3 regions of the Pseudomonas lurida genome follow, and region 2 is predicted to be linked to each of the others. Evidence: riboswitches for the same ligand, from Rfam matches in the RefSeq annotation. Region 2 holds a riboswitch; each other region holds the start of a gene.

What was found. A riboswitch is a leader RNA that binds a small molecule or an ion and turns the genes downstream of it on or off. The one in region 2 is predicted to bind cobalamin.
Positions count from the first base shown of each region.
Region 1: it holds a riboswitch for cobalamin, as region 2 does, so the genes downstream of both, ATH90_RS18805 (ABC transporter substrate-binding protein) here and ATH90_RS12165 (CbtB domain-containing protein) in region 2, are expected to answer to the same signal.
Region 3: it holds a riboswitch for cobalamin, as region 2 does, so the genes downstream of both, cobO (cob(I)yrinic acid a,c-diamide adenosyltransferase) here and ATH90_RS12165 (CbtB domain-containing protein) in region 2, are expected to answer to the same signal.

Region 1 covers NZ_PDJB01000001.1:4,153,521-4,163,935, forward strand. The annotation lists gene ATH90_RS18770 (aldehyde dehydrogenase family protein) at 1-980, shown strand, start outside; gene ATH90_RS18775 (LysR family transcriptional regulator) at 1,012-1,920, opposite strand; gene ATH90_RS18780 (MFS transporter) at 2,032-3,231, shown strand; gene ATH90_RS18785 (protealysin inhibitor emfourin) at 3,235-3,540, opposite strand; gene ATH90_RS18790 (M4 family metallopeptidase) at 3,555-4,616, opposite strand; gene ATH90_RS18795 (DNA/RNA non-specific endonuclease) at 4,747-5,673, shown strand; gene ATH90_RS18800 (hypothetical protein) at 6,238-6,681, opposite strand; cobalamin riboswitch at 6,785-6,979, shown strand; gene ATH90_RS18805 (ABC transporter substrate-binding protein) at 7,096-8,106, shown strand; gene ATH90_RS18810 (FecCD family ABC transporter permease) at 8,103-9,107, shown strand; gene ATH90_RS18815 (ABC transporter ATP-binding protein) at 9,104-9,868, shown strand; gene ATH90_RS18820 (GNAT family N-acetyltransferase) at 9,894-10,391, opposite strand; gene ATH90_RS18825 (hypothetical protein) at 10,388-10,415, opposite strand, start outside.
Region 2 covers NZ_PDJB01000001.1:2,698,681-2,709,095, forward strand. The annotation lists gene ATH90_RS12140 (fatty acid cis/trans isomerase) at 1-339, shown strand, start outside; gene nfuA (Fe-S biogenesis protein NfuA) at 1,068-1,652, shown strand; gene cobM (precorrin-4 C(11)-methyltransferase) at 1,900-2,646, opposite strand; gene ATH90_RS12155 (cobalamin biosynthesis protein) at 2,716-3,108, opposite strand; gene ATH90_RS12160 (CbtA family protein) at 3,105-3,809, opposite strand; gene ATH90_RS12165 (CbtB domain-containing protein) at 3,821-4,009, opposite strand; cobalamin riboswitch at 4,106-4,312, opposite strand; cobalamin riboswitch at 4,439-4,637, shown strand; gene cobW (cobalamin biosynthesis protein CobW) at 4,731-5,792, shown strand; gene cobN (cobaltochelatase subunit CobN) at 5,796-9,557, shown strand; gene ATH90_RS12180 (magnesium chelatase ATPase subunit I) at 9,557-10,415, shown strand, end outside.
Region 3 covers NZ_PDJB01000001.1:4,566,545-4,576,959, forward strand. The annotation lists gene cobD (threonine-phosphate decarboxylase CobD) at 1-840, opposite strand, end outside; gene cbiB (adenosylcobinamide-phosphate synthase CbiB) at 833-1,741, opposite strand; gene bluB (5,6-dimethylbenzimidazole synthase) at 1,738-2,388, opposite strand; gene ATH90_RS20655 (cobyrinic acid a,c-diamide synthase CobB) at 2,385-3,773, opposite strand; gene cobO (cob(I)yrinic acid a,c-diamide adenosyltransferase) at 3,770-4,381, opposite strand; cobalamin riboswitch at 4,461-4,720, opposite strand; gene ATH90_RS20665 (PQQ-dependent sugar dehydrogenase) at 4,820-6,133, shown strand; gene ATH90_RS20670 (C40 family peptidase) at 6,205-6,744, opposite strand; gene ATH90_RS20675 (C40 family peptidase) at 6,889-7,518, opposite strand; gene hda (DnaA regulatory inactivator Hda) at 7,732-8,436, opposite strand; gene ATH90_RS20685 (AI-2E family transporter) at 8,640-9,713, opposite strand; gene ATH90_RS20690 (DUF2066 domain-containing protein) at 9,746-10,415, opposite strand, start outside.

The DNA of each region.
Region 1 (10,415 bases), 1.5 Mb from region 2:
ACTTCCCGGTGTGGCAAGTGCTGCGCGGTGCGGTGCCGACCATGCTGGCCGGCAACACGTACGTGCTCAAACACGCACCGAACGTGATGGGCAGCGCTTACCTGATCCAGCAAGCCTTCCACAAAGCCGGTTTCGCCAAAGGCCTGTTTGAAGTAGTCAACGTGACCAACGACGGCGTGTCCAACGCTATCGCAGACCCGCGCATCGCCGCCGTTACCCTTACCGGCAGCGTACGTGCTGGTATCGCCATTGGCTCCCAGGCCGGCGCCGCGCTAAAAAAATGCGTGCTGGAACTGGGCGGCTCCGACCCGTTCATCGTGCTCAACGACGCCGACCTCGATGCAGCAGTGCAAGCCGCCCTGATCGGTCGTTTCCAGAACAGCGGCCAGGTCTGCGCCGCCGCCAAGCGCCTGATCATCGAGGAAGGCGTGGTGGAAGCCTTCACCGCGAAATTCCTGGAAGCCAGCCGTGCGATGGTGATGGGCGACCCGACGTCGACCGCGACCTACATCGGCCCGATGGCGCGTTTCGACCTGCGCGACGAGCTGCACGACCAGGTACAGGCCACGCTGGAAGAAGGTGCGACCCTGCTGTTGGGCGGCAATAAAGTGCAAGGCGCCGGCAACTATTACGAACCCACCGTACTGGCCAACGTCACCGACCAGATGACCTCGTTCAAACAGGAACTGTTCGGCCCGGTCGCCTCGATCATCACCGCCCGCGACGCCGACCACGCCGTGGCCCTGGCAAATGACAGCGAGTTCGGCCTCACGGCCAGCATCTTCACCACCGACCCGGCAAAGGCTCGCGATATCGCTGACCAGCTGGAAACCGGCGGCATCTTCGTCAACGCCTTCAGCGTCTCCGACCCTCGGGTGGCGTTTGGTGGAATCAAGAAGAGCGGTTTCGGACGAGAGTTATCGCACTTTGGCGTACGGGAATTCTGCAACGCACAGACGGTGTGGGTGGATCGCAAGTAAGACGCTTTGGTGGCGTGGGCAGTGGTGGACGCTATCGCTTCCCGAGCCCCGCCACCAATGCTTCCAGCACCACACGGACTTTGGGCAGCGCCTGGCGGTTTTTAACCCAGGCCAGTCTGATGGCTGCCCCTTCGGTGGCCAATTGCGGCAAGACCTCGACCAGCCTGCCCTCCTCCAGCGGTTGCTGGATCAACCAGGACGGCAGTTGCACGATCCCGCAACCGGCCAACGCGGCCTGCATCAAGCCATCGCCATTGCCGATCACCAGGTGCGGCGTCATCTGCCAGCGCCTCGGGGTGCCTTGTTCGCCCGCAAAGCTCCACGGGCTGACCCGTCCGTCCACCCAGCCATAGGCGATGCACCGATGGTGCTCAAGTTCACTGTCGGACGTCGGCACCCCATGGCTCGCCAGGTAGGCCGGCGAGGCGCACAAGGTATGCCATTCGTGGGCCAGCACCCGCTGGCCGACCGATTCCGGCCAGACATCCGCACCACCGACACGCACCACCACATCCACGCCCTCCTTGAACGGGTCGACGAATCCATCACCGAAGGACATTTGCGGCACCAAGGACGGGAACGCCTGCAGCAAAGGCAGCAGGGCCGGCACCACTTGGGCACGGCCGAACACACTCGGCAGGTCAATGCGCACATGTCCACGCGGTTCACTTTGCTCCGCGCGCAGCGACAGCTCGGCGTCCTCCAGGTCAGCGAGTACGCCCGTGCAGGTACGGTAGAACGCCACGCCAGCCTCGGTGAGGGATAAACGCCGCGTCGTGCGTTGGAACAGTCGAGTCCCCAGGCGTTTCTCCAATCGCGCGATGCTTTTACTGATGGCCGAGGCGGTCAGGTTCATTTTCTCGGCAGCGGCAGTAAAGCTGCCGTAGTCCGCGACACACACAAACACATCGATACCTTTCAAGCGTTCGGAAGAAAACATGGACGTCCTGTATTCGTGAACTCAGTTCAGGCTACTTGGTAAAAAGCATCCTAAATCAGAACTGCACTCAACAGTAAGCTGTCACCGTTAAACCCTGGTACTGAGGCTCGGATGCTGACCACGCTGAAAAACTACCCCTTGACCGTCAACCTGCTGCTGAGTGCGTCACTCGTGTTAACGCTCGCCAGGGCTATCACCCTGCCTTATCTCGTGATCTACCTGTCGGGCCAATTTGAATTGGGCGTCGCCGACATCGGCCTGGTGATCGGCAGTTCGCTGATCATCGGCTCAGTGTTGAGCCTGTATGGCGGCTTTCTGGTCGACAGCCAGCCTGGTTACCGGTTGATACTGGGCTGTTGCACGGTATTCACCCTGGGGTTTCTGGGGGCATTTATCACGCAGGATCTGTGGATATTCTTCACCTGCCTGGTCGCGATCAACCTGGCGTATGCCGTGATCGACATCGCGGTCAAATCCGGGTTCGGGCGGCTGCTTCCCGTCGATGCGCGTAGCGAAGCGTTTTCGATCAAATACACCCTGACCAATATCGGTTATGCGGTCGGCCCCTTCCTCGGTGCAGGGCTGGCCACACTGGCCATCAGCCTGCCCTTCCTGGCGTCGGCGGGGCTTGGGGTGGGGTTCTTTATCGTTTATGCCGTGTGGGGCGACAGGCATTGGGCGCCACCCCACGCAAGCCAAGCCGGCGCGCCGTTCCTAGCGGTGGGCAAATTGCTGCTCAATGACTACCGCCTTGTGTGCTTTACCTTGGGCGGGATCCTCAGCGCCGTGGTGTTTGGCCAGTTCACCGCTTACCTCTCGCAATACCTGGTCGTCACCACCACACCCGAGGCGGCGTACCGGATTATCAGCAGTGTGGTGGCAACCAACGCGGTGATGGTGATCAGCCTGCAATACCTGATCGGCAAGCGGATCACCCATCAGCACCTGCACCTATGGCTCGCAGGAGGGCTGGGCCTGTTCATTGTCGGCCTGGCGGGGTTTGGCTTGTCCAACTCGCTGATGTTCTGGGTGTTGTCCATGGCGATCTTCACCCTGGGAGAGATCATCGTGTTCCATGCCGAGTACATGTTCATCGACATCATCGCGCCCGAGCCTCTGCGAGGCATGTACTACGGCGCGCAAAACCTGGGCAACGTCGGCGCAGCCCTGGGGCCGGTGCTGTGCGGGATCGTGCTGTCGACACAGCCCGCCCACTCCATGTTCTACATGCTGGCGCTGTTCGTGATCGCGGGCGGTTTGCTATACAGCCTGGGCGCTTCCCTGGCGAGTACTGCAAACGCGCGCACCTGAACCTCAGCAGCGGATATGCCGACGCACGCACTGCACCAGCCCATCCAGCGCCTGCGACTTCACCGGGGCCAGTACGCACACGGTGTGCTCGCGCTGGCCCTCGGTCACCGTCAGGGTGTAATGCACCTCGCCCGGATTACCGCGCTCGGGCGCTTTGCTTTGCGGCAGCTGAAAGAAGTCAGAGGCCTCGATAAGCTGCCGCAACTCCTGCTGGTCCTGCTCGGGCAGCGTGTCCAGCTCCACCGTCTGCGGCTTGGCCAGGCCCGGAAAGAACCCAGGCCCACCGTTTTCCTTGATCGAAATGTGCATGGCTGTTCCTCACGTCAGACAGAAATGCCGACCGCTTTCCAACCCTCCTGGACCGCCTTCTGTTCATCCTTGTTCGCGCCGTAGAGTCGGCCGGCAACATCATGGGTAATGCGAGCAAAACGCAAAAACCCGGAGTTGGGCCGCAGTCGCGCATCACGCAGCGCGTCATACCAGATACGCCCCGCGCGCTCCCAGGCAAACCCGCCCAGCTTGGTCGCCACCTGGTAGAACGCATGGTTGGGAATGCCTGAATTGATATGCACCCCGCCATTGTCCTCGTAGGTTTGCACAAAATCATCCATGTGCCCGGGCTGAGGGTCCTTGCCCAGCAGCTTGTCGTCAAACGCCGTTCCGGGGGCTTTCATCGAGCGCAGGGCACTGCCTTTGATCTTCTGGGTGAACAGCCCTTTGCCGATCAGCCAATCGGCGTCTTGCGCGCGTTGCTTCAACGCGTATTGCTTGATCAACGAACCGAACACGTCCGACAGCGATTCGTTCAACGCCCCGGACTGGTTGAAGTACATCAGCTTGGCCTCGTCCTCGGTGACACCATGGGCCAACTCATGCCCGATCACGTCAAGGGCCACCGTGAAGCGGTTGAACAACTGCGCGTCCCCATCGCCAAACACCATCTGGGCCGAGTTCCAGAAGGCATTGTTGTAGTCCTGGCCAAAATGCACGGTCGCGTCCAGTGCCATGCCGGCGTCGTCGATGGAGTTGCGATCAAAGACCTCGTCAAAAAAATCGAACGTGGCGCCCAGGCCGTCATAGGCCTCGTCCACTGCGGCATCACCGCTGGCGGGCTGCCCTTCGCCACGGATCAGCGTGCCTGGCAGGCTATCGGTGCCGTTGGCGCTGTAGATCGATCGGCGCTTGCCTGCGCCCATGGCCAGGGCCATTTGCGCCGGGCCTTTGGCGGGCACGGCGACCATGCGCAACGAGCGGAACGTGCTGTCTTTGGCGCGCGTGCGCAACGCGACCTCCCGTTGCGCCTTGTCGCCGTTGCGCGCGATCTGGTCGAGCATATAGGGCGGTATCAGGCAGAAAATCGGGTTACGGTAATGGCGATCACACATTGGCTGGCTCCCTGTTGGCGTGTGGTGAACGTCCGGGTGACCGTTTGAGGATAGTCCCCAGGGGTTAACGCGCATCATCAATTGTCATTAACTTATGTTGCAGTCGTGTTTATCCAAGGAGGACTTACCGATGCCAGCACGTAAAGCCAAAATCGACCTTTCGTACCGCCCCAGGCTCGCCGACCTGCGCCCATTGATCGCGCCGAGCCCTACGCTACTGGAGGCGCGAGCGACGACGCCCCGTGTCACTTCGGCCAAAGACTTGAAGGACCGGGGCGGCTATGCCGAGGATTTTCTCGGCAGCTTCGGGGTGCCCTGGCCCACGGTCGAGGAGGCCTTGGCGGGCGATACACAGCAGCGCCTGGACTACACGCACTTCTCGATAACGATGTCACGCGCCAAGCGACTTGCGCTGTATGTGGGCGTCAACATCGACGGCGGCCAGCACGTGGACATTATTCGCAGCAACGACACCTGGGCCTACGACGGTCGCCTGCCGAACGATGCGCAGGTGGGCGAAGCGCTCTATGCCAGTAATGGCCTCGATCGCGGCCACCTGGTCCGCCGCCAAGACCCGAACTGGGGCGACGCGGCGCAAACCGCCAACGTCGATACCTTTCATTTCACCAACTGTTCGCCGCAGATGAGCGGGTTCAACCAGAAGACCTGGCTGGAGCTCGAAGACTACATCCTCGACAACACGCAACGCTGGAAAGCCCGGGCCACGGTGTTCACCGGCCCGGTGTTCGCTGACGACGACCGTGTGTACCGAGGCGTACAGATCCCGAAGGCCTTCTGGAAAGTCGTCGCCTACCTCAGCGACGACGGCAAGCCTTCTGCCAGTGCCTACATGATTGACCAGAGCCGCGAGCTCGGCCAGTTGGACCTGGTGTTCGGCCAGCTCAGGACCTACCAGCGCAGCGTGATCCAGATAGAACGCCTGACCGGCATCCGCTTCGCCAACCTCGCCGACTACGACGGTTTCAGCAACGAAGAACGCGCCACCGGCACACGAATTGAAGCACTGATACAAGGCCCCGAAGACATTCGTCTGTGACCAGCGCTTCAAACAGCACCCACCTGTTAAGCGTCGTCGACAACCATCGCTAACCACGATGCAAAGCGAGCCGCTCTTGATCTTGATCTTGATCTTGATCTTGCTTTTGATTTCAGGCGCCCCATCAAACACGCTGGCCGGAATTCGACAGGGATTTGGGGGGTAAACCGGCAGGGATGCCGGTTTAGCCGCCCCGCGCCATGGAGGGCGCGTGGCGGCGGCCCCCCAAATCCCTGTCGGATTACGGGCACACCGAGCCTAGGCGAGGTGCCGAGTGTTGGGGCAAGAGCCTTTTGGTTACTTTGGGGCTCTTTTCCAAAGTGACCCGCTGTAAGAGCGGAACCAATATCAGCCGTAACCTAAATAACGGATATGTACCCGGTCTGATCCAACATCCAGGTCGGCTATCAGGCCGCCTTCGCGGGCAAGCCCGCTCCCACATTTTTGGATCGCGGGGTGACAGGCAGATGGTGGTTGACGGTCAGGCCGCTTTCGCGAACAAGCCCGCTCCCACATTTCAGGATCGCAGGGTGACAGGCAGCAGGCGAGGCAACGGGCGGGCCCTCATTGCGCATTGATGTAATGAAACTGCGCCTGGGTTTTCTCGACCGCCGCACGCACTTTGTCTTTCTGCGCATCAGTGCCCGAGTAATAAATCTGCATCCCCTTCAAGTCCTGCCCCTCAACGGCTTTGCTGATCACGGCAACATCAACCGGCGTGCTGGCACCGATAATCAAAAAGAACACATCGCCCAAGCGCTTGGCATCGAGCAGTTCTCCCCTGAGGTAGGCGGCGTTTTGCTCACCGGCCATGGAAATCGCCAGGGTATCGCCGAACATCCCGCTTTTGGGGATGCTCATCGAGTGCAAACGGAGTTTGTCCGACCCGGCCGGCATCGACTTGACATAGGCGGTGGCGGCCTCGTCAAGAATCTGTTGTTCAGATTTACCTTGGGCGGCACAACCGGCGAGGGTGGCGACGAGGGCGAGCGCGACGAACGATTTCACTGTGTATTCCTTGTGATAAAGCGATCCATTGGCTGCGCATCATAGGAGCCCCACCATCAAAGAGCTACCGTTGGCTTCACGGCCTCCCGTTAAACCTCGCGATCGACTACCATACCGCGCCGGTTCCCAAACGGGACTAATAGGGAATCCGAAGCGCCGTACCCTCGCGCCAATCGGAACTGCCCCCGCAACTGTAGGTGCTGAGCCTGCTCCTTGATGCCACTGGACCTTGTCCGGGAAGGCCGGAGCCTGGCGACGATGCATCAGTCAGGAGACCTGCCGGCTCACGCTCAATAACTAACCGGCGGGGTGTCCGGGAAGGACACGCTTGCCTGCCTCAACCACAGCGCTCGAGGGTGTATTTCCAAACCGTGCCTCCCCAGTTCCACGTACGGTTCACTCGGAGATTGCTCCATGCTGCCACGCGTTACCGCCCTGCTTACCGGCATTGGCTTCTGTGCCCTGGCCCACGCTGCACCCACCCACTACCCGCTGACGGTGGAAAACTGCGGCAGCACCCTCACCTTCCAGCAAGCCCCTGCCCGCAGCGTGACCATCGGCCAGGCCGCCACCGAAATGCTGTATGCGCTGGGCGTGGGCGACAAGGTGGTGGGCACCTCGCTGTGGTTCAACAGCGTGTTGCCGCAATACAAGGCGCAGAACGACAGCATCGAGCGCCTGGCCAATAATGAGCCGAGCTTCGAGGCCGTGATCGCCAAGCGCCCGCAACTGGTGGCTGCCGAGCTGGAATGGGTGGTCGGGCCACAAGGCGTGGTCGGCACCCGTGAGCAATTTCATGAACTGAAGATTCCCACCTACCTGCTGCCCTCCGACTGCGAAGGCAAGGACAACCTGGTAGGCGCTGACGGCACGCGACTGGAGCCGTTCCACATCGAGACTATTTATAAGAGCATCAGCCAGCTGGCGCAGATTTTCGATGTACAGGATCGTGGCCTGCAGTTGAACGACGCACTCAAGGCCCGCCTGGCCAAGTCCGTCGCCACGGCACAGGGCAAAGGCCTCAAGCAGGCCAGCGCGCTGGTGTGGTTCTCCAGTTCGGAGATGGCCAGCGACCCTTACGTGGCCGGCCACAAAGGCATTCCGGAGTTCATGCTGCAAACCCTCGGCCTGTCCAACGTGGTGCAGTCCGATGAAGAGTGGCCCGCCGTCGGCTGGGAAACCATTGCCAAGGCCAACCCGACCTTCCTGGTGATCGCGCGCATGGACCGCCGCCGCTACCCCGCCGACGACCATGAAAAGAAACTGGCGTTTCTGCGCAGCGACCCGGTGACCCGCAACATGGACGCGGTGAAAAACAACCGCATTATCATCCTCGACGCCCTGGCGTTGCAGGCCAGCATCCGCATGTTCGATGGCCTTGAACAACTGGCCACGGCCATCGACGGCTACGACCTGCCGAAATGATGCGTACCCTGCTCGCCCTGGCCCTGCTCCTCGCCGCCGTACTCGCTGGCGTGGCCATCGGCGAAACCGCCATCTCGCCGCAGGTCGTGCTCCAGGTACTCGCCAACAAACTGTGGGCGGCCGGCTACGTGCTCGACCCCATCGATGAAGGCGTGGTGTGGAACTACCGCCTCACGCGCGCCCTGGTCGCCGCCGCCTGCGGTGCGGGGTTGGCGACCTGCGGGGTGATCCTGCAGTCGCTGTTGCGCAACCCGCTGGCCGATCCGTACCTGCTGGGCATCAGCGCCGGTGCCTCGACCGGCGCGGTGTTGGTGGCGTTGATGGGCGTGGGCGGCGGCTTGATTTCGTTGTCGGCCGGCGCGTTTGTCGGCGCGATGGCAGCATTTGCACTGGTGATCCTGTTGGCGCGTGCCAGTGGTTCGGCCAGCGGCACCGGCCAGATCATCCTCGCGGGCATCGCCGGCTCGCAGCTGTTCAATGCGCTCACCGCGTTCCTGATCACCAAGTCGGCCAGCTCCGAGCAAGCGCGCGGCATCATGTTCTGGCTGCTGGGCAACCTCAGCGGCGTACGCTGGCCCTCGGTGTGGCTGGCCGTGCCGGTGGCTGTCGCTGGCTTGGCCGTGTGCCTGTGGCACCGTCGCGCGCTGGATGCGTTCACCTTCGGCAGCGACTCGGCGGCATCCCTCGGCATCCCGGTGCGCCGCGTGCAGTTTGTACTGGTAGGCTGCGCAGCCCTGGTGACAGCGGTGATGGTGTCGATTGTCGGCTCCATCGGTTTTGTCGGGCTGGTGATTCCCCACGCCGTGCGCCTGCTGCTTGGCACCGGGCATTCGCGCTTGCTGCCGGCGAGTGCCTTGGGTGGCGCGCTGTTTTTGATTGCGGCGGATGTGCTGTCACGCACCTTGATCAAGGGCCAGGTGATACCGGTCGGCGTGGTCACTGCGCTGGTCGGCGCGCCGGTGTTTGCGCTGATCCTGATCGGCCGGAGAAACGCGCGATGACGGTGCTGAGCTGCACGGACCTGGGTTTCAAGGTGCGCGAGGTCGAGCTGCTGCGCGACATCCACCTGGAGGTTCACCTGGGCGAAACCCTCGGTATCGTCGGGCCGAACGGCTCCGGCAAATCCACCCTGCTCAAGTTGCTCGCCGGCTTGCGCACACCGGCGTCCGGCGAGGTGTTATTGGGTGGCCAGCGCTTGGGCAAGCTGTCGCGCCGCGCCATCGCGCAGCAACTGGCGGTGGTGGAACAGCAGGCTGACACCGACGACGCCATCCGCGTGTTCGACGCCGTGGCCCTGGGCCGTACGCCGTGGTTGTCGGCACTGAGCCCCTGGTCCAGCGAAGACGACGCCATCGTGAAACAGGCCTTGCATGACGTCGACGCCACCCACCTGAGCCAACGCGCCTGGCGCAGCCTTTCGGGCGGGGAACGCCAACGTGTGCACATCGCCCGCGCATTGGCGCAACGGCCGCAGATTCTGTTGCTGGATGAGCCGACCAATCACCTGGATATCCAGCACCAACTGGGGATTCTAAAAGGCGTGCAGGGCTTGCCCGTCACCACCTTGATTGCCCTGCATGACCTCAACCAGGCGCTGACCTGTGACCGCTTGGCGGTGCTGGATCACGGGCGGCTGGTGTCGCTGGGCAAACCGCTGGAGGTGCTGACACCGCAGCGCTTGCAGGAAACCTTCGGGGTGCAGGCGCATTACCTGACAGACCCATTTGATGGCGCGCAGATTCTGCGGTTGCGTCCGAACTGATCAGGATATTCGTGAGGGTATGGTGTTAGAGGCAACGCTGCATATGCGTCGTGCGCCACACTGGGTCCGCCTCCACGTCCACCACTTCAAAGCCTTGGCGAAGCCAAAAATCAATCGCTCCCGGTAAAAACGGATGGGTGTGCAGGTACATCGCCGCTACCCGATCCGCTGTGGCCAACGCCTCCAGCGCACGGTACAGCTCGCCCGCCAAGCCAAAGCGACGGAACGCCGGCCGCACAAACAGGCGCACCACCTCCACCGTCTTGAGGCCCTGGTAATTTAACTGCGGGAAACGCCCGTCATAGGGCAAATAACCAATGGCAGCGACGATCTGGCCCTCATCACGCGCGACAAGAAATCGCCCATCGCCGTGCAGATAGATCGCCTCGAACTGCGCCAGGTCCGCCGGCATCCCCGTCGCGCTGAGCGTGGGGAACAGCTCGGCACGGGCCGCCAGCACAAACGCCAGCACCTCTGGGATATCCGCGGCCTTGACCGCCTGAATGATCGGCCTTGGGCTCATGCCACCTCGATCTGCGTAATCCCC
Region 2 (10,415 bases):
AGCATGGTGCGTAACCGTGCCCACAGTAATGTGGCGTTTTTGCTGGGGGAGGCTTATCGCTACCAGCCGGGTTTGGATACGGTGACGATTTATCCCGGCGTGCTGAGCAGCTATCCGAACTTCATGTTCAATATTCCGGCGCTTGAAGTGCCTGAGTTTGTTGCGCAGATGGAGCAGGCTCACGATGCCAAGCGCTTCGAGAAAATTGTTGATCGGTGGGGGGTGCGACGCAGTCATCCGCTGTTTTGGCAGTATTTCCATGACTTGTCGCAGTACATTCGTGAGACCACGCCGGTGGAAGAAGGGGTGTTGGACATGAATCGGTATGAGAATCTGTGAGGGGGTGTGTGGGGGCCGGGGCATACCTGCTTTTCTGTAGGCGCTGGCTTGCCCGCGATGCAGGCGACTCGGTACATCAGGCACAGCCAGTGGATGCCATCGCAGGCAAGCCAGCTCCCACATTTGACCGAGTTCGCCGCTAAGTAACAGGTTGGTTTTGAGGCCGCCGCGCTTGGCTGGGAGATTAAGCCTATACCTGCTTTTCTGTAGGCGCTGGCTTGCCTGCGATGCAGGCGACTCGGTACATCAGGCACAGCCAGTGGATGCCATCGCAGGCAAGCCAGCTCCCACATTTGACCGAGATCGCCGCTAAGTAACAGGTTGGTTTTGAGGCCGCCGCGCTTGGCTGGGAGATTAAGCCTATACCTGCTTTTCTGTGGGAGCTGGCTTGCCTGCGATGCAGGCGACTCGGTGCATCAGGCACAGCCAGTGGATGCCATCGCAGGCAAGCCAGCTCCCACATTTGACCGAGATCGCCGCTCAGTAACAGGTTGGTTTTGAGGCCGCCGCGCTCTTGCTTTTGATTTTGATCTTAGGCACACCGAGTCTAGGCGAGGTGCCGAGTGTTGGTGCAAGCGCCCTTTGGTGACTTTGGGAATACCCGCCATCACCCAAATAACGGATATGTACACCCCCTCCCAGAAATGCCTATCCCGACAAAAACACTAGGACTTTGTACCTGCGTAATATTTTGGCGTAAACTGCCGGCAAGCCTGTGAGGAGTTTCCATGACTGCCATTACCATTACCGACGCCGCCCACGATTACCTGGCTGACCTGCTGTCCAAGCAGAATACCCCAGGAATCGGCATCCGCGTCTTTATCACCCAGCCCGGCACTCAATACGCCGAGACGTGCATTGCCTACTGCAAGCCTGGGGAAGAGAAGCCTGAAGACACCGCCCTGGGGCTGAAAAGCTTCACCGCGTACATCGATGCCTTCAGCGAAGCCTTCCTCGACGACGCGGTGGTCGACTACGCCACCGACCGTATGGGCGGCCAGTTGACCATCAAGGCGCCGAACGCCAAGGTGCCCAACGTCAATGCCGACAGCCCGGTCAACGAGCGCATCAACTATTACCTGCAAACCGAGATCAACCCTGGGCTCGCCAGCCACGGTGGCCAGGTCAGCCTGATCGACGTGGTCGAGGACGGCATCGCGGTGCTCAAGTTCGGCGGCGGCTGCCAAGGCTGCGGCCAGGCGGACGTGACCCTGCGTGAAGGCATTGAGCGCACCCTGCTCGAGCGTATCCCGGAGCTCAAGGGCGTACGTGACGTGACCGACCACACGCAGAAAGAAAACGCCTACTACTGAGTAAGGCGTTCACTGCGATCAGAAAAAACGGCGCCCCGTGAGCGCCGTTTTTTTATGCTTAAAATTCAGTGGCTTGCGCTATTTATCTGACGTTTACCATTAACTGTAGGCATTGGCTGTTCAGCGATTGCAGTGTGCCGGCTGCCGAACTGATAACACGATGCAAATATCACCGGAAAGTCAGTCCATTTAGTGAGATTTATCCAATATAAATCAGCATGTTATGTGTTTTTTGTGAGGTTGTTTGTCACGGCCGATACAGGTGTGCATGCCCGGCCCGGTACAGCGAAGACTCACTGAAACTGTCACTCGCCAATACCCGGCCCACCACGATCAGCGCGGTGCGCCGAAACCCTTTCGCGGTGACCTTGTCGGCAATATCACTGAGCGTGCCCACCACCCAGTCCTGATCCGGCCAGGTCGCCCGGTGCACCACGGCAATCGGGCAATCCGCGCCATAGTGCGGCAGCAATTCGGCGACGATCTTGTCCAGGTGATTGACCCCCAGGTGAATCGCCATGGTCGTGCCATGCCGTGCCAGGCTGTCGAAGTCTTCACCGGCTGGCATGCTGGTTTTGTCGGCGTAGCGCGTCAGGATCACACTTTGGGCGATGTCGGGCAGGGTCAGTTCCGCTTCCAGCAGCGCAGCGCAAGCGGCGACTGCGGTGACCCCGGGGATGATCTGGAACGGGATGCCCAGCTCGCGCAAATGGCGGATCTGTTCGCCAATCGCGCCATACAGGCTTGGGTCACCGGAGTGTACGCGGGCCACATCCTGGCCATTTGCATGGGCAGCCTTGATCAGGTCGATGATTTGTTCCAAGTGCAGTTCGGCGCTGTTGACCACGTTCTCCGCTTGATGGCCTTCCAGCACCGCCGCAGGCACCAACGAGCCGGCATAGATGATCACCGGGCAACTGCGGATTAGCCGCTGGCCTTTGACGGTGATCAATTCCGGGTCGCCGGGGCCTGCGCCGATGAAGTAGACGGTCATGGAAAATCCTGATGGAAAACGGGCGAGCATGAAGGATGCTCATGATCGGAAGGGGCGATTATCAGATTTTTACCCGGCGCATGCCAATGCAAAGGTGGCCCGGGCAGTCTTTTTGCGGGTGATCAGCAAGCGGGCAGGGGCGTTGCCGAGCTGTTCCGCCAAGGCCAGGGCGGCGCTTTCGGCGATGCCATAACAGCCGGTATGGGCAAACACAACGTCCGACTTGTGGCTCAGGCGGTGTTCAAAAACCGCCAACTGCTCGGCGCTGAAGCACTGCAACGGCAGTTCCAGCGCTTTGGCCAGTGCCAGGAGGCCTGGTTCATTCTGTTTGCGGTCGATAGTGGCCAGCGCGGTGATGCTGTCGCGCTCGATACCGCCCTCGGCGAGGGCGCTATCAAACAAGGCCAGCAGTGCGTGAAGATCACACCCTTGCTGGCACCCCAGGCCGACCACTCGTGTCATGCGGAGTATTGATCGTCGCGGTTGCGGCGAAACAACCAAGCGCTGATCAGGCCCAGGGCCAGCCAGAATGCGACGTTGGTCAGTTGTGAAGCGATTTTGAACTGCGCTTCCAGGGCTTGCGGTGCCAGCATCGAATGCACCTCTGGCTGCGGCGCGCCGATCACGTGCGGTACCGCGATAATCGCCACGCCCAGCACTTTGAGCAGCCAGTTGCGACCAAATACGATCAGTGCGATACCGGCGGCGGTAGACGCGGCGGTGCCGATCCACCAGGTCTGGCGCAGCGCCAGGTCGGCGGCGGCGGTGCCCGGCAACTCAGGCGGCAGGCCCAAGGTAGGTGCCAGCACGAACGTCGCATAACCGGCCAGGCCCCAGAGCAGGCCCTGGGCCGTGCGGGTCGGTGCGCGCAGGGTATAGAGGCCGGCCAGCATCAGCGCAAAACCGACGGCGACCACCAGGTTGCCACCTGTGGTGGACAGGACGCGCTGCCAGCCATTTTCCGGCTCCCAGGCTTCGGCATCGTGGGTGTGGGCGGCAGCACCTTCGGCATGTTGATGGGCCACTTCAGTGGCGGCCGGGGCGTTTTCATAGGTTTCCGCCTGCAGTATCAGCGGGGCGACCCAGAAGCTTTGCAGCAAGGTCAGCAGCAGGGCGGCCAGAAGGCCGGTGAAACCGGCGGTTTGCGCAATACGCTTGATCATGTCGGCAGGTCTCAGTGGCACGGGAACGCGGCGCTGTGGCGGGTATCGTGGGCGGCGTTGTGCACCGCCTCGATGTGCGAGAAACCGGCGAAATACACCAGGCACGCACCCAGGATCGACGCGCCGATGGCGGCGGTCAGGCGTTGGCCCAGGGTAGCGGAGCTGCTGGTGGTGTGTGAGGTGCTGCTGATGATCGACATGGCGCGTCCCTTCTGGGTGTCAGGGTGAAACGAGCGCATGAAAACCCCGCGAGCCAGGCACGCAGGGTTCTGAACAGCGCCCGCCCACCGCGGGTTTGTTATCTGAATTTTCGGGCCGGTCTCCGGGCTTGCGAGGGGGCTCCTGGGGAGTCCTCAAAGCGTCGCCTTCCCATGCATTTGCACAGTGGCCGTGACACTTCGCTCGCTTACCGTTGCGGGGGCAGCACCGGACTGGTCATATCGCTATGACGCACCGGTTTCCCGTTTCACCCTGTGAAGGGCACCCGAAACAAGGTGTGTAGGAGAGCATGGGCGCAGGATGGGAGTCAATTGAGTTGTTGGGTGCCTATCCGTTACCTGAATATCGGATAGGTACACGAGCGAGCCCAGCCAAGCCCAACCCATCATTGACCATCCCCCAAGCACTGCGTAGCCTTGCACCCTCGAGGTTCTTCAGCCCAGGCCGAAGCTAAGAAGGGAACGCGGTCCAAGCCGCGGCTGCCCCCGCAACTGTAAAGGGTTTATCTGACTGCCACGCCACTGCCATCCGGCGGGAAGGCGCAGCCAGCGCCGGTCGCAAGACCCGCATGCCCCAAGCCAGGAGACCTGCCTCGTAACCGATTTTCCAATTCAACCGGGCGGGGTGATCCGGTGACGAAATCCGCTGCTGCGCGCCGTCGCAGGGCCTATCGTCCCGTATGCCCGCCCCCAAGGGCATCCGATGAAAACACTGGCCAAACTTCCCGTCACCATCGTTACCGGCTTCCTCGGTTCGGGCAAAACCACCTTGTTGCGCCACATGCTCGACAACGCGCAGGGCCGCCGCATTGCGGTCATCGTCAATGAGTTCGGCGAGTTGGGCATCGACGGTGAGATCCTCAAGCAGTGCTCCATCGGTTGCACTGAAGAAGAGGCCAACGGCCGCGTGTACGAACTGGCCAACGGCTGCCTGTGCTGCACGGTGCAAGAAGAGTTTTTCCCGGTGATGCGCGAATTGGTCGCCCGTCGTGGTGACCTCGACCATATCCTCATCGAAACCTCCGGCCTGGCCCTGCCAAAACCGTTGGTACAAGCCTTTCAATGGCCAGAAATCCGCAGCGCCTGCACGGTTGACGCGGTGATCACCGTGGTCGACAGCCCGGCCGTGGCCGCTGGCACCTTCGCCGCATTCCCGGACCAGGTCGATGCCCAGCGCAAACTCGACCCGAACCTGGACCACGAATCGCCACTGCATGAGCTGTTCGCTGACCAGTTGGCCAGCGCCGACCTGGTGATCCTCAACAAGACCGACCTGATCAGCGCCGAAGACCTGGCCCGCGTGCGCCTGGAAGTCGCCGAAGAACTGCCACCCGCGGTGAAGATCGTCGAAGCCAGCAGCGGTCGCTTGCCGTTGGACGTGCTGATTGGCGTGGGTGCCGGCTCCGAAGAACATATCGACGGCCGCCACAGCCATCACGATCATCACCACGAGGGTGAAGACGACCACGACCACGATGCGTTTGACTCGATCTCCATCGACCTGCCACAAGCTGACGAAGCGCTGCTGCTCGAGGCCCTGACGCAACTGGTGGTGCAACACGGCATCCTGCGCGTCAAAGGTTTCGCTGCTATCCCGAACAAGCCGATGCGCCTGCTGATCCAGGGCGTGGGCACGCGTTTCGACAAGCATTTCGACCGTGCCTGGGGCGCCGACGAAGCGCGCGTCACGCGCTTGGTGCTGATCGGCCAGGAGCTCGATGCGGCGGGCCTTGAAGCGCAATTGCGCGCCGCGCTCAGCGTCTAACCCATGCACCTGCTCAGGACCCAGCCCGGTGGTTTCGTCTCGGACGACAACATTGCCGACCTCGGCCAGACCCCCGCTGAACTGGTGATCCTGTGCAGCGGTGATTCGAGCCTGGCGCTGCTGGCCGAAGCGGCCCAGCAGCTGCCCGACGACTACCCCAGTTTTCGCCTGGCCAACCCGATGCAGGTGCAGAACCATGCCTCCGTCGACCTGTACGTCGATGAAGTGCTGCGCCACGCCAAGGTCATCCTGATCTCGCTGCATGGCGGCATCGGTTATTGGCGCTACGGCATCGAGCGCCTGGTGGAACTGGCCGAGCGCGGCGTGCAGTTGATTCTGGTGCCGGGGGATGACAGACCGGACCCGGAGCTCAGTGACCTGAGCACCGTTGGCGTACAAGCGCGTGATCGCCTCTGGCACTTCCTGCGCCAGGGCGGCCTGGCGAATGCGCTGAATTTCTATCGCTGCCTGGCCAGTGGTTACCTGGGCCGGGACTACGCCTGGGAAGCGCCACAAACCCTGCCGCGCACGGCGATTTATCACCCGCATCACGCCAGTGCATGCCTGCATGATTGGCAGGCCGACTGGAGCGCGGACTGGCCGGTGGCGGCGGTGCTGTTCTATCGCTCCCATTTGCAGGCGGCCAATACCGGGTTTATCGACGTGTTCTGCCAGCGCTTGCAGGCTGCGGGCCTTAACCCGTTGCCCATGGCGGCGGCCAGTTTGAAAGAGCCCGGCTGCCTGGCGGTGGTCGAGGACGTGCTGGATGAGGTAGGCGCGGCGGTGATCCTCAACACCACAGGCTTTGCCCAATCCAGCCCCGAAGCGCCGCATTTACGCCCGTTTCGCCGTAATATCCCGGTGATCCAGGCCATTTGCGCCCAAGACAACCAGCCCGGCTGGGAGGCCAGCGAGCAGGGCCTCGGCCCGCGTGACCTGGCGATGCATATCGCCTTGCCCGAACTGGACGGGCGCATCATCAGCCGGCCGATCAGTTTCAAGGACCTGGCCTGGCGCAGTGAGCGCAGCCAGTCGGACGTGGTCTGCTACCGCGCCGCGCCCGAGCGCATGGATTTTGTCGCGCAGCTGGCCCGGCGTTGGGTCGAGTTGGCGCGAGTGCCCGCTGCGGACAAACGCATTGCGCTGGTCCTTGCCAATTACCCAACCCGCGACGGCCGTATCGGCAACGGCGTTGGCCTGGACACGCCCGCGGCGGCGCTGAATATCCTGCGGGCCTTGCAGGCTGAAGGCTATCCGCTGCCGGACAGCTTGCCCGAGAGCGGCACGGCGCTGATCCACGCTTTACTCGGCGGCGTCACCAATGACCTGGACGGTCTCGACCTGCGCCCGTGCCATCAAAGCCTGGCGCTGGAGGACTACGAGGCGATGTTCAAGCGCTTGCCCGAGGCCAACCGCCAGGCCGTGCTGGAACGCTGGGGCGCGCCGCACAACGACCCGATGTTCCGCGACGGTCGCCTGATGATCGCCGGCCTGCGCCTGGGCCTGACCTTTGTCGGCATCCAGCCGGCACGCGGTTATCAGGTGGATGCCAGCGCGGTGTACCACGACCCGGACCTGGTTCCGCCCCATGCTTACCTGGCGTTTTACTTCTGGTTGCGCCACACCTACGGTGCCCATGGCGTGATCCATGTGGGCAAGCACGGCAATCTGGAATGGTTGCCGGGCAAGGGCGTGGGGCTGTCGGAAAACTGCTGGCCCGACGCGCTGCTGGGGCCGCTGCCGAACATCTACCCGTTTATCGTCAACGACCCTGGCGAGGGCGCCCAAGCCAAGCGGCGCACCCAGGCAGTGATCATCGACCACCTGATGCCGCCGCTGACCCGTGCCGAAACCTATGGCCCGCTGCGTGATCTGGAGCTGCTCGCGGACGAGTATTACGAAGCGCAGCTGCTGGATCCGCGCCGCGCTCTGGAGCTGCAGAAAGACATTCTCAAACTGGTGCGTGAAACCCGCATCGACCAGGAACTCGAGCTGCAAAGCGATACAGAGGCGGCGGTGTGGCTGCCGCGCCTGGACACCTACCTGTGCGACTTGAAGGAGTCGCAGATTCGCGACGGCCTGCATATCTTCGGCGAGTCGCCGGAGGGGCGCTTGCGTATCGATACCTTGCTCGCCTTGCTGCGCATCCCGCGTGGCGACGGCCGTGGCCCGCAGTCGAGTTTACTGCGGGTGCTGGCCAAGGCGTTCGAGCTGGGCTTCGACCCGCTGGACTGCGCCCTGGCCGAACCCTGGACCGGGCGCCGGCCGCTGGTGTTGCAGACGATCGACGGGCAGTTGTGGCGCACCGCCGGCGATACCCGCGAGCGCCTCGAACTGTACGCGGCGCGCTTGATCGAGCAGGCGCTGGAAGGGCCGCTTGAACAGTTGGAAGCGCCTGGCTGGGAGGATGTGAAGGCGGTCATCGAAAGCCTGCGTATCGTGGTTGCGCCACGCCTGGACGCCTGCGGCCCGGCAGAAATGCGTGGGTTGCTGGACGCCTTGAACGGCCGTTTCGTGCCCGCGGGCCCCAGTGGTGCGCCGAGTCGCGGGCGTCTGGATGTGCTGCCGACCGGGCGCAACTTTTTCACCGTCGACGTACGCAACCTGCCCACCACCACCGCCTGGCGCATCGGCTTCCAGTCGGCCAACCTGATTCTCGAGCGGCACCTGCAGGACCATGGCGACCACCTGCGCCAGCTCGGTCTGTCGGTATGGGGCACTGCCACCATGCGCACCGGCGGTGATGATATCGCCCAGGCCATGGCACTGATGGGCGTGCGCCCGGTGTGGGCGACGGGCAGCCAGCGCGTGGATGACTTTGAAATCCTGCCGATCAGCCTGCTGGATCGTCCGCGCGTTGACGTGACGCTGCGGGTGTCCGGCTTTTTCCGTGATGCCTTCGCCAACCTGATCCGCCTGTTCGATGCGGCGGTGCAGGCTGTCGCCGCGCTGGACGAGCCGGACGATATGAACCCGCTGGCCGCCAAGGTGCGCAGCGAGCGCGAAGCGTTGCGCAACTCCGGCCTGGACGAAGAGGCCGCTGCTAAACAGGCCGGCTGGCGCATCTTTGGTGCCAAGCCCGGCGCTTATGGTGCGGGGGTGCAGGGTGCGGTCGACGGGCGCCTGTGGCAAAGCCGCGAAGACCTCGCCGAGGTCTACCTGAACTGGGGCGGCTATGCCTATGGCGGCTCCGACGAAGGCACTGCCGCCCGCGCGCAATTCGCCCAGCGCTTGAGCCAGGTGCAGGCAGTGTTGCAGAACCAGGACAACCGCGAGCACGACCTGCTCGATTCCAATGATTACTACCAGTTCCAAGGCGGCATGCTCGCCGCTGTGGAAACCCTGAGCGGCGACAAGGCTGCCAGCTATCATGGCGACCATAGCCAGCCGGACCTGCCGAAGATCCGTACCCTGAAGGAAGAGCTGAACCGGGTTATCCGTTCCCGCGCCGCCAACCCCAAGTGGATTGAGGGCGTGAAGCGCCATGGCTATAAAGGTGCGTTCGAGATGGCGGCGACTGTGGACAATCTGTTCGCCTTCGATGCCACCACCGCACTGATTGACGATCACCAATACGCGCTGTTGGCCGACGCCTATCTGCTCGACCCTGACACGCGGGCCTTCGTGCAACAACACAACCCCGATGCGCTGCGCGACATGACCGAACGCATGCTCGAAGCCCAGCAGCGTGGCATGTGGCAGGAGCCCGGAGCGTACCGCGAAGCGTTGGAAAACCTGTTGCTGGATATAGAAGAAGACAGCTGATGACTGATACCCCCCATTTCCCGCTGTCCGCCGTGGTCGGCGCCGACGACCTGAAACTGGCGCTGTGCCTGACCGCCATCGACCCAAAGATCGGCGGTGTGCTGATTGAAGGCCCGCGTGGCATGGCCAAGTCGACCTTGGCGCGTGGCTTGGCGGACCTGCTGGCCAGTGGTCAATTCGTGACATTGCCGTTGGGTGCCACCGAAGAGCGCCTGGTCGGCACGCTGGACCTGGACGCCGCATTGGGTGAAGGCCGCGCGCAATTCTCGCCCGGCGTATTGGCCAAGGCTGACGGCGGCGTGCTGTACGTCGACGAAGTCAACCTGCTGCCCGATCACCTGGTGGACCTGCTGCTGGACGTGGCTGCCAGCGGCACCAACCTGATCGAGCGCGACGGCATTTCCCATCGGCATTCGGCGCGCTTTGTGCTGATCGGCACCATGAACCCGGAGGAGGGCGAGTTGCGTCCGCAACTGCTCGATCGCTTTGGTTTCAACGTGGCGCTGAGCGGGCAGACCCTGCCGGCCGAGCGTGGGCAGATCATCCGTCGCCGCCTGGATTTCGACAGCGACCCCGTCGAGTTCTGCGCGCAATGGGCCGAGCAGCAGGCTGCATTGCGTGAACGCTGCACCCAGGCGCGGGCGCGGCTCGACGGTATCGAACTGGATGACCAGGCGCTCGCCCAGATCACCGAGCGCTGCTTTGGCGCCGGTGTCGATGGCCTGCGCGCGGACTTGGTTTGGCTGCGGGGCGCCAGGGCCCATGCCGCTTGGCGGGGGGCCAGCGCCATTGCCGAGGAAGATATCGAGGCGGTGGCCGAATTTGCCCTGCGTCATCGCCGTCAGGAGCAAGCACCGC
Region 3 (10,415 bases), 1.9 Mb from region 2:
GTGGGGCGTGATCAGCCATTGGAACAAGGCACAGCCGCCCTGGGGTTGAAAGCCGTGGCGCTCCAGCAAGGCGAACAAGCGCTGGCCGGCCTCGATGCATCGCACGCGTTGCTGCACCTGCCCGGCCGTGTCGCGCAAACACACTTGGCCCAACACCCGCGTCGGCCCGCTGACGGCCCAAGGGCCGACCTGCTCGGCCAGTAACTTGAGCAGCTTGCGCTCGGCCAACACGAAGCCCAGTCGCACGCCGGCTAGGCCGAAGAATTTACCGAACGAGCGCAACACAATCAGGCCGACCTGATGCGCCTGGCCCGCCAGGCTCAGTTGCGGGGTCACGTCCATGAACGCTTCATCCACCACCAGCCAGCCGCCGCGCTGGGCCAGCCGCGAGTGCCAGTCCAACAAGCGTTGCGGGGTGAGGGTCAAGCCGGTGGGGTTATTGGGGTTGACCACCACCAACACGTCGAGGCCATCAAGGAAGAAATCGACTTCCTGCTCCTGCACTTCGCGCACCACGTAACCGGCGCGGCGCCAGGCTTCAGCGTGTTCGGCATAGCAAGGCGACAGCACGCCGACCTTGCCGGAGCGGCGCAGGCGTGGCAGCAACTGGATCGCCGCCTGGGAGCCCGGCACCGGCAATAGATGCGCAGCGCCGTAATACTCGCTGGCGGCCTGCTCCAGGCCGTCGTCGGTTTCGGGCAGGCGTGCCCAGGCGCGCAGGGGTATCTCGGGGATCGGCCAGGGCCAGGGCGCAAGGCCGCTGGAGAGATCAAGCCAGTCGGCCTCGGCTATCCCGTACTGAATCGCTGCCTTGCGCAGCCGGCCACCGTGTTCAAGCATAGAATTGCGCCCCTGCACATAGGATCAGCAGCCACAACCATACGCCGCGCTGCACCAGTTGCCAGCCCCGGTCGATGGCATCGGCATCTGCCGCCGGACCTTCGCCCAGTTGCGGGCGCTGGTGCACCTCACCGTGGTAGATCGCCGCACCGCCCAACGCCACGCCCAGGGCACCTGCACCGGCGGCCATCACCGGACCGGCGTTGGGGCTGTCCCAGGTCGGGCCCTGGGTGCGCCAGCATTTGAGCGCCAGGCGCGTCTTGCCCAGCACCGCGTAGGTCAAGGCCACCAGGCGCGCAGGAATGTAGTTCAGCACATCGTCGATTTTTGCCGCTGCCCAGCCGAAACGTTCGAAGCGTTCGTTGCGGTAGCCCCACATGGCGTCGAGGGTGTTGCTCAGGCGGTAAAGCACCACGCCCGGTACGCCGGCGACCACAAACCAGAAAATTGCGGCGAACACTGCATCGCTGCCGTTCTCCAGCACCGATTCGGTGGCGGCGCGGGCGACTTCGGTGCGGTCCAGCTCACTGGTCTGGCGGCTGACCAGGTAGCTCACGCGCTTGCGCGCTTGCTCCAGGTCGTCGCTGCGCAGGGCCTGGGCCACCGGCATCACATGCTCGCCGAGGCTGCGCATGCCGAGGGCGCAATACAACGCCAGGATCTCCAGGACCCAACCGATATACGGCGCCCACGACAACGCCGTGGCCAGCAGGGTCAGCGGCACCACGGCGATAAACCACGCCGTCACGCCATGGCTGCGCCAGCCGCGCCCCCCGGAGTTGAAACGTCGCTCGATGCGCCCGGCGAAATTGCCGAACGCCACCAGCGGATGCCAGCGCCTCGGTTCGCCCAGCAGCGCATCCAGCGCCACGGCAGCGACACACAACAAGGCCACACTCATTGACTCACTCCCCACGCATTCTCATACACCATGTCACTCAATGGCCGAGGCTCGGTCCAGCCTTCGAGTTGCAACATCGGTGCCGGGTAAAACTCGGTCACCGGCCCAAGGCACAGGACGGCCAGGGGTTTCGCGCCCGGCGGCAAACCCAGCAGATCGGCCAGCGCCTGGGGCTCGAACAGCGAGACCCAGCCCATGCCCAGGCCTTCGACGCGAGCTGCCAGCCACAGGTTCTGGATCGCGCAGGATAACGACGCCATGTCCATTTCCGGCAAGGTACGCCGACCGAAGATGTGCCGCTCGCGATCATCCATCAACGCCGCGACCAGCACTTCGGCACAGTCATGAATGCCTTCGACCTTGAGCTTCATGAATTCGTCGGAGCGCTCGCCGAGGGCCTCGGCGGTGCGTACGCGCTCTTCTTCCACCACCTGTTGAATCTGGCTACGCAAGGTGCGGTCGCTGATACGAATAAAACGCCACGGCTGCATCAGGCCGACACTCGGCGCCTGGTGCGCAGCCTGGAGCAGCCGTTGCAGCAATTCGGGAGCGACAGTGCCGCCGCTGAAGTGGCGCATGTCGCGGCGTTCGGCGATAGCGCGGTAGACGGCCTGGCGATCGGCCTCGGGAAAGGCGTTATCGGTCATGGCCTCTTCGCGGGCGAGCCCGCTCCCACAGGTTGATTGGTGAACACTGTCGATGTGGGCGCCGGCTTGTCGGCGATAACGGTCTCAAGGCTCGGCGCAAACAAGGCCGCTACCGCAGCCGGATTCGACGGGAAATAAAAATGCACGTAGGACGCGGTCATCCGCCCCTGCCGATACACCGCCTCGGCACCGCGCCCGCCATTGGGGCTCAGGCCACGGGCAATCGGCTGCCACTCGGTGCTGGTCAGGGAATGATGATAGGTGTGGCCACGCAGCGTGCCTTCAGGCAGGTCGACACTTTGCAGGGCCAGCGCCGCGAGTTTCTTTTGCATCACGGCATCGCCCTGCAGCAGGCCGACCAGTTCGGCGCGGGTGCCGTCGACGTCGGTCAGCGAGTCGAGCAGGTAGAGCATGCCGCCGCACTCGGCGAGCAAGGGTTTGCCGGCCGCGTGGTGAGCACGAATGGCGTCGAGCATCGAAGTGTTTTCCGACAGCGCCTGATGGTGCAATTCCGGGTAACCGCCGGGCAGGTAGAGGCTGTCGGCGTCAGGCAATTGGCGATCATGGATCGGCGAGAAGAAACTCAACTCGGCCCCCATCGCACGCAGCAGGTCGAGGCTGGCGCCGTAGGTAAAGGCGAAGGCTTCGTCACGCGCCACGGCGATGCGCACGCCTTTGAGCAAGGGCTCAGCCTCGATCACTTGCGGTGCGGCAAAGGTCACGGGCGGCGGCAAGGCCACTTCGCAACTGCTGCCCAACGCCTGGGCAGCAGCGTCCAGGCGCACGTCGAGGTCATTGAGTTCGCTCGCCTGCACCAGGCCGAGGTGGCGGCTGGGCAACTCGATACCGGTCTCGCGGGACAACGCACCGTACCAGCGCAGGCCTTCGGTGAGGCTACCTTCGAGCAATTGCGCATGGCGCAGGGTGCCGACACGGTTAGCCAGTACACCGGCGAACGGCAGATCCGGCTGATAACGCGCCAGGCCCAAGGCCAACGCGCCAAATGTCTGCGCCATGGCCGTGCCGTCGATCACGCCCAGCACCGGCACGCCAAAGTGTCGCGCCAGGTCGGCGCTGGACGGCGTGCCATCGAACAGGCCCATGACGCCTTCGATCAGGATCAGGTCGGCGTCCTGCGCCGCTTCCCACAGCAAGCGGCGACTTTCCTGCTCACCCACCATCCACATGTCCAATTGATACACCGGCGCACCGCTGGCGCGCTCGTGGATCATCGGGTCAAGGAAGTCCGGACCGCATTTGAACACGCGCACCTTGCGCCCCAGGTTGCGGTGCAAGCGGGCCAGCGCCGCGGTGACAGTGGTTTTGCCCTGGCCGGATGCCGGTGCGGCGATCAGGACAGCAGGGCAATGACGGGGCTGATTCAAAGTTCGACGCCCTTCTGTGCCTTGATACCGGCCTGGAACGCGTGCTTGAGCATGCCCATTTCGGTGACCGTGTCACCCATTTCGATCAACTCTGGCTTGGCGCCACGGCCGGTGACCACCACGTGCTGCATCGGAGGGCGGGCTTGCAGGTCGCTGAGGACTTGGTCGAGGTCGAGGTAACCGTGCTTGAGCGCGATGTTCAGTTCGTCCAGCACCACCAGGCCGACGGCCGGGTCTTGCAGCAACTCGCGGGACACCGCCCAGGCGGCCTCGGCGGCAGCGATATCGCGCTGGCGGTCCTGGGTTTCCCAGGTGAAGCCTTCGCCCATCACGTGGAAGCGCACTTGCTCAGGGAAGCGGCGGAAGAACAATTCTTCACCGGTGCTGTTACGCCCCTTGATGAACTGCACCACACCGCACTGCATGCCGTGGCCCATGGCCCGGGCCAGCATGCCGAACGCGGAACTGCTTTTGCCCTTGCCGTTGCCGGTCAATACCAGCAACAAACCGCATTCGTTGGGGGAATTGGCGATGCGCTCGTCGATCACGGCTTTTTTGCGCAGCATGCGTGCCAGGTGGCGTTCGTCGCGGTCGGGGGAATCGGTCATGGCAGCTCTCCGTTGGGGCTGGACAAAAACGGCGGGCAGGAAAAAAGAAAAACAGACAGCCAAGCATCGCCCACCGTGATGCTGTTGGATGTTTCAGGCCGGTCTCCGGGCTCATGAGTGGTGCGCCTGCTGTGTAGAGAGAGCAGGTGCTGGCCGACGCGGCGCCTTCCCATATCGCGGGCGATACAGTGGCAAAAAGCAGCGTCTTGTCTCATTTACCGTTGCGGGGGCAGCGCCGGAATCGCGGCAACACTGTGTACAAGTGCGCTCACTCACCGGCTTCCCTGTTTCACTCCGTCGACCCATGGGTCACAGAGCACCTGTAACAAGCGGCGAAGGTTAGTGGGTTGGGGGTGGAGCGTCAATTAAAGCTGACCTTACACTTGAACCATCGCACCGCCGCCCTCCTCTACCGTTACAGGTATCAAGGAGAACACCATGCATAAAACCAGACTCGCCCTACTCATCATGGTCGCCGGCACCCTCGCCGCCTGCGGTGAAAGCTCCACGCTTCAGGTCTCCGACGGCACCGGGCCTTCGCCCAAGTTGCCGGAACCGAACAAAACCCTGATCCCCACCGTCAACATCGCACCGGCCATCGGCTGGCCCGAGGGCGCGAAACCAACGGCTGCCGCTGGCACCCAGGTGGCGGCGTTCGCTGAGGGCCTGGACCACCCGCGTTGGCTGTACGTACTGCCCAATGGCGACGTGCTGGTGGCGGAAACCAACGCACCACCCAAGCCGGATGACGCCAAGGGCATTCGTGGCTGGGTCATGGAAAAAGTCATGGGCCGCGCCGGTGCAGGGGTGCCGAGCCCGAATCGCATCACACTGCTGCGTGACGCCGATCACGACGGCGTCGCGGAAACCCGCACGGTTTTCCTGGAGAACCTCAATTCGCCGTTTGGCATGACACTGGTCGGCAACGACCTGTACGTGGCCGACTCGGACAAGCTGCTGCGCTTCCCCTATCAACCGGGCGAAACCACGATCAAGCAAGCAGGCACCAAAGTTGTCGACCTACCAGGCGGCAGCATCAACCACCACTGGACCAAGAACGTGGTGGCCAGCAAGGACGGTAGCAAGCTGTATGTGAGCGTCGGCTCCAACAGCAATGTCGGGGAAAACGGGCTTGAAGCCGAACAGGGTCGGGCAGCGATCTGGGAAGTGGATCGCGCCAGCGGCGAGCATCGCATCTTTGCCTCCGGCCTGCGCAACCCGAACGGCATGGCCTGGGAGCCCCAGAGCGGCCAGCTGTGGACTGCCGTCAATGAGCGTGACGAGATCGGCAGCGACCTGGTGCCGGACTACATCACTTCAGTCAAGGATGGCGCCTTCTACGGCTGGCCGTTCAGCTATTACGGGCAGCACATCGATGTGCGCGTGACACCGCAGAATCTGGACCTGGTGGCCAAGGCGATTGCGCCGGACTACGCCGTGGGCCCGCACACGGCGTCTCTGGGGCTGACGTTCGCCGAGGGCAGCAAACTCCCGGCGCAGTTCAGCAACGGCGCGTTCATCGGCCAGCATGGTTCGTGGAATCGCAAGCCACACAGTGGCTACAAGGTGATCTTCGTGCCGTTCGAGGGCGGGCAACCCAAAGGGCAGCCGGTGGATGTGCTGACCGGGTTCCTCGACAAGGATGAGAAAGCCATGGGCCGGCCGGTGGGCGTGGTGATTGATCAGCAGGGGGATTTGCTGGTGGCGGATGATGTGGGGAATAAGGTGTGGCGCGTTTGGGCAGCTAAATAACTCATCTCAAGAACGCCACACAACAAGGGGGGAGCGGGCAAGCCCGCTCTCCCCTGTAGAGCGACGTCAACTCAGGGATTGCGCGCCAGGTTTGCTGGCAACACGCGCTTGGCGCTCAGGTAAGCATTCTGCCAATACGCCTTGGACAGGGTATCCAGCTTCACCGTACCGCCGGTTTGCGGCGCATGCACAAAGCGGCCTTCGCCTACATAGATCCCGGCGTGGCTCACCTGGGAACCGCCACCGGTGGCGAAGAACAGCAGGTCGCCAGTCTGCAGGTTCTGCTCGCTGACATCTTGTGCGCGCATCACGATCAGCTCGCGGGTGGTACGCGGCAGGGAGATCCCGGCCGCATCGCGGAAGACAAAACCGATCAAGCCGCTGCAATCAAACCCGGAATCCGGGGTGTTGCCGCCCCAACGGTAAGGCGTGCCGACCAGGCCCAGTGCGCGAAAGAGCACATCTTCGGCCGCAGGCGAGAAGTTTTGCGTGGAATAGTTGAACACCGGCTTGGGTTTGACCGCTACGGGAGCGGGCGGCGGTGGACGGTTTGCGCAGGCGCTGAGCAGCGCGGCGCAAACAATGAGAATCAGGCGGGCCGAGGTCGACATGTGCAGAACAATCCTGGTCTGGATGCGGCTTTCGCTGCCGAACGCTGAAAACCAGAACGCGCAAGCAAAGCTCGCGCGAACGGATTACAACAATGTCCAGGGATTCTAGCGCTTACACGTCAAACTTCAAGTATCACTTTAAGTTTACTTGCTAGCGGTAACCGTAGTCGGGGCCATGGCGAGTGCGCGCTTGGCTTCGATGAAGGTTTTGCTCCAGTAACTGTCACCCAGGTTGTCGACTCGAACACCGCCACTGCGACGGCTGCTGGAGTGGATAAACTGGTTGTCGCCCAGGTAGATACCGGCATGGCTCACTCGACCACGGCCAGCTGTACTGAAGAAAAGCAGATCACCAGGCTTGAGGTTGTTGCGCGCGACCAACGGTGCATTCACGTTGATCATTTCGCGAGTGGAGCGTGGCAGGTTCATGCCAGCTTCTTCACGAAACAGGTAGCCGATGAAGCCACTGCAGTCGAAACCGGCTTCAGAGGTACCGCCGAAACGGTAACGGGTACCGATCAGGGACATGCCGCGTTCGAGGATGCTGTCGGCCAGAACTGGAAGCTGATAAGGCTTGTTGCCGGAGAAATTGGCCAGTTCCTTTTCGGTTGCCACTTCTTCTTCGTAAACAGAAGCAGACTGTGCAGCAACGAATTTTGCCTGGTTTTGAACCTGTGGTTTTTGCTGTTCTGCCACCTGTTGAGGGTGGGAGGCGCAACCAAACAACAGGGTAACGAGTGCGAGAGGCACGAGGGGTGCGAAGCGATTTAGCATGGGCACGACCGTGGCTGATATGTAAAGAAGTCGAGACTATGCCCACTATCACATCGATTTGCAAATTCAATCGTGATCTATGTGACTTCTTGTTTGGACGATGACATCTAAGCCCTTAACACCCTTTACCTGCCTTTTGCGTGGCCAAACCGGTCAAAACGCAGGTTTTCTGGCGCCTGGAATTTGCCGGAACCCGCGAAAATAAAGGCCCGGCTACCAGCCGAGGGTTTCTTTCAGGAAAGGGATGGTCAGCTTGCGCTGGGCCTGCAAAGACGCCTGATCGAGCTGTTCGAGCAAGTCGAACAACGCGCTCATGCTGCGCGTGCCACGGGTGAGAATAAAGTGCCCCACCTCGTCGGTCAGGTGCAGGCCGCGCCGCGAGGCGCGCAATTGCAAGGCACGCAATTTGTCTTCGTCGGAGAGCGGGCGCATCTGGAAGATCAGCGCCAGGGTCAGCCGCGACTTGAGGTCGGCCAACTTGATCGGCAGCTCGCGTGGCGAGGTCGACGCGGCAATCAACAGCCGCCGACCGCTGTCACGCAGGCGGTTGAACAGATGAAACAGCGCCTCCTCCCAATCCGCCTTGCCGGCGATCGCTTGAAGATCGTCCAGGCACACCAGCTCGTATTGCTCAAGATGGTCGAAGATACCGATGCCGCGGTCCATCAACTCCGCCAGGGGCAGGTAAACCGCCGGTTCGCCCATTTGCTCGAAACGCAGGCACGCGGCCTGCAACAGGTGGGTACGCCCTACGCCGTGCTTGCCCCACAGATAGATCAGGCTTTCGGTCCACCCGGCGTCGGCTTCGCAGAGCCGCTCGACATAGCCGAGTGCAGCGGCATTGGCGCCTGGGTAGTAGTTGATAAAGGTGGCGTCATCACGCAGACGCACACCCAAGGGCAGCTGAATCGGTTTCATGCTGACTGAACGGCTCCAAACGAACCGTTAGTGGCCTCTATGTAAAGTTTGCAAAGTTTATACCCGTGACGCCGGGCGCACAATGCAACAGACCCCAAGCAAAATCAAAGGTTTGCGTTAACTTGTTGGATTTACGCAAATTGTTTGACACCGCCGCCCCTGAAACAACAAACCCGGCCTGAGCCGGGTTTATGACGAAGCCATTACAAGTCGGGGTCTTCAACCCCCGTATACACATCCGAATCCTTGTACAGGTCGTGCACATGGCGCACCAGCACCATGATCACCGCCGCCACCGGCAGCGCCAGCAGGATACCGGTAAAGCCGAACAGCTCACCGCCCGCCAGGATCGCAAAGATCACCGCCACCGGGTGCAGGCCAATCCGATCGCCGACCAGCAGCGGCGTCAGCACCATGCCTTCCAGGGCCTGGCCGACCATGAAGACCGCAACGATGCCGAGCATCGGATACAGGTCGCCGCCAAACTGGAACAGCCCCGCCACCAACGCCGCGCCGATACCAATCACAAAGCCCATGTACGGCACGATCGCAGCGAGGCCGGCGATCAGGCCGATCAACAGGCCCAGTTCCAGGCCGATAGCCATCAGGCCAGCCGCATAGATGATCCCCAGGGCCAACATCACCAGCAATTGGCCACGCACGAAGGCACCGAGCACTTCATGGCATTCTTCGGCCAGCGAGACAATGCGCTCCTCACGGTCACGCGGCAGCAGGCTGCGGATCTTGGCCATCATGAGGTCCCAGTCGCGCAGCAGGTAGAACGCGACTACCGGGATCAGCACCAGATTGGTCAGCCAACCGATCAGCGCCAGGCTGGACGCAGTGGCCTGGCTTAGCACAACGCCGACGATATCGGTGGTCTGCCCCATGTGCTCGCTGATCGCTGCCTTGACCTTGTCGAACTTCCAGAAACCATCCGCCAACCCCAGCTTGGCCTGGGCCCATGGCATCGCCGTGTGCTGCAACCAGTCGAGCATCTGCGGCGCCAGCTCATAGAGCCGGAACAGCTGCTTGGCCAGCATCGGCACCAGCACCAGCACCAACGCCGTGATGATCAGGGTAAACAGTGCGAACACCGCCACCACCCCCCAGGTACGCGACAGCCCGGCTTTCTCCAGGCGATCCACCACCGGATCGAACAGGTAGGCCAGCAGCAGCGCGACCAGGAACGGCGTCAGGATCGAATGCAGCAAGAATACAAAAACGCACAGCAGGACAATCCCGCCAAGCCACACCCAACGACGCGTATCCGCCATAAACCACTCCATCTATATAAAGAAGAAAACTTCTACCAACGAAAACGCAGTTGCGCCTGAGGTTCTGGTGCAGCCGCCGGCTGGGCACCCTCTGTCACCGGTTGCTGTACCGGCGCCTCACCCGCAGGAATTTCCTGCAGCTTGGCCAGGCTCAACTGCGTGCGCACCTGGTCAGCACTGCCGTTGACGCGATACACGATGCGACTGCCATCCACGAGCTGGGGCTGAGCGCCAAAAGGCTCGAGCAGATGACCCAGCGCGGCATAGCGCTCCAGGGTCATTCCCTGCACTTCCAGCAATTGTTCGGTGCTTACCCCAGGCTTGACCGCAAAGCGCGGTGCCAGTTTTTGGCTGACCGCCAGCATCACCGCATCGGCCACGGCGCCGGTGTCGGCTCCCTGGGCCGCGCCCTGCTCGCTCTTGTCGCCCAACCACAGACGCCACTTGGCTTGCCATTGACTGCCTTCCTGCCGCGCATGCACGGCCAGCAACGCGTCGGCGCCGTAACGCTCGGAAGCCGCGCGCAGCGGCGTGGCGTCGGCACTTTCCAGGTTAGGCGCGGTGGCGACCACCTGCTCATCCAGATCGCCCAACGGTAGACGCAACGGCAAGCCACGGTGCTGCGCCGCACGGCGCAGCGCCTGGGCCACGGTCTGGCCATCGCCCACCAGGCTGCTGCCTTCGGTAGAGTCGTTCAGCCAC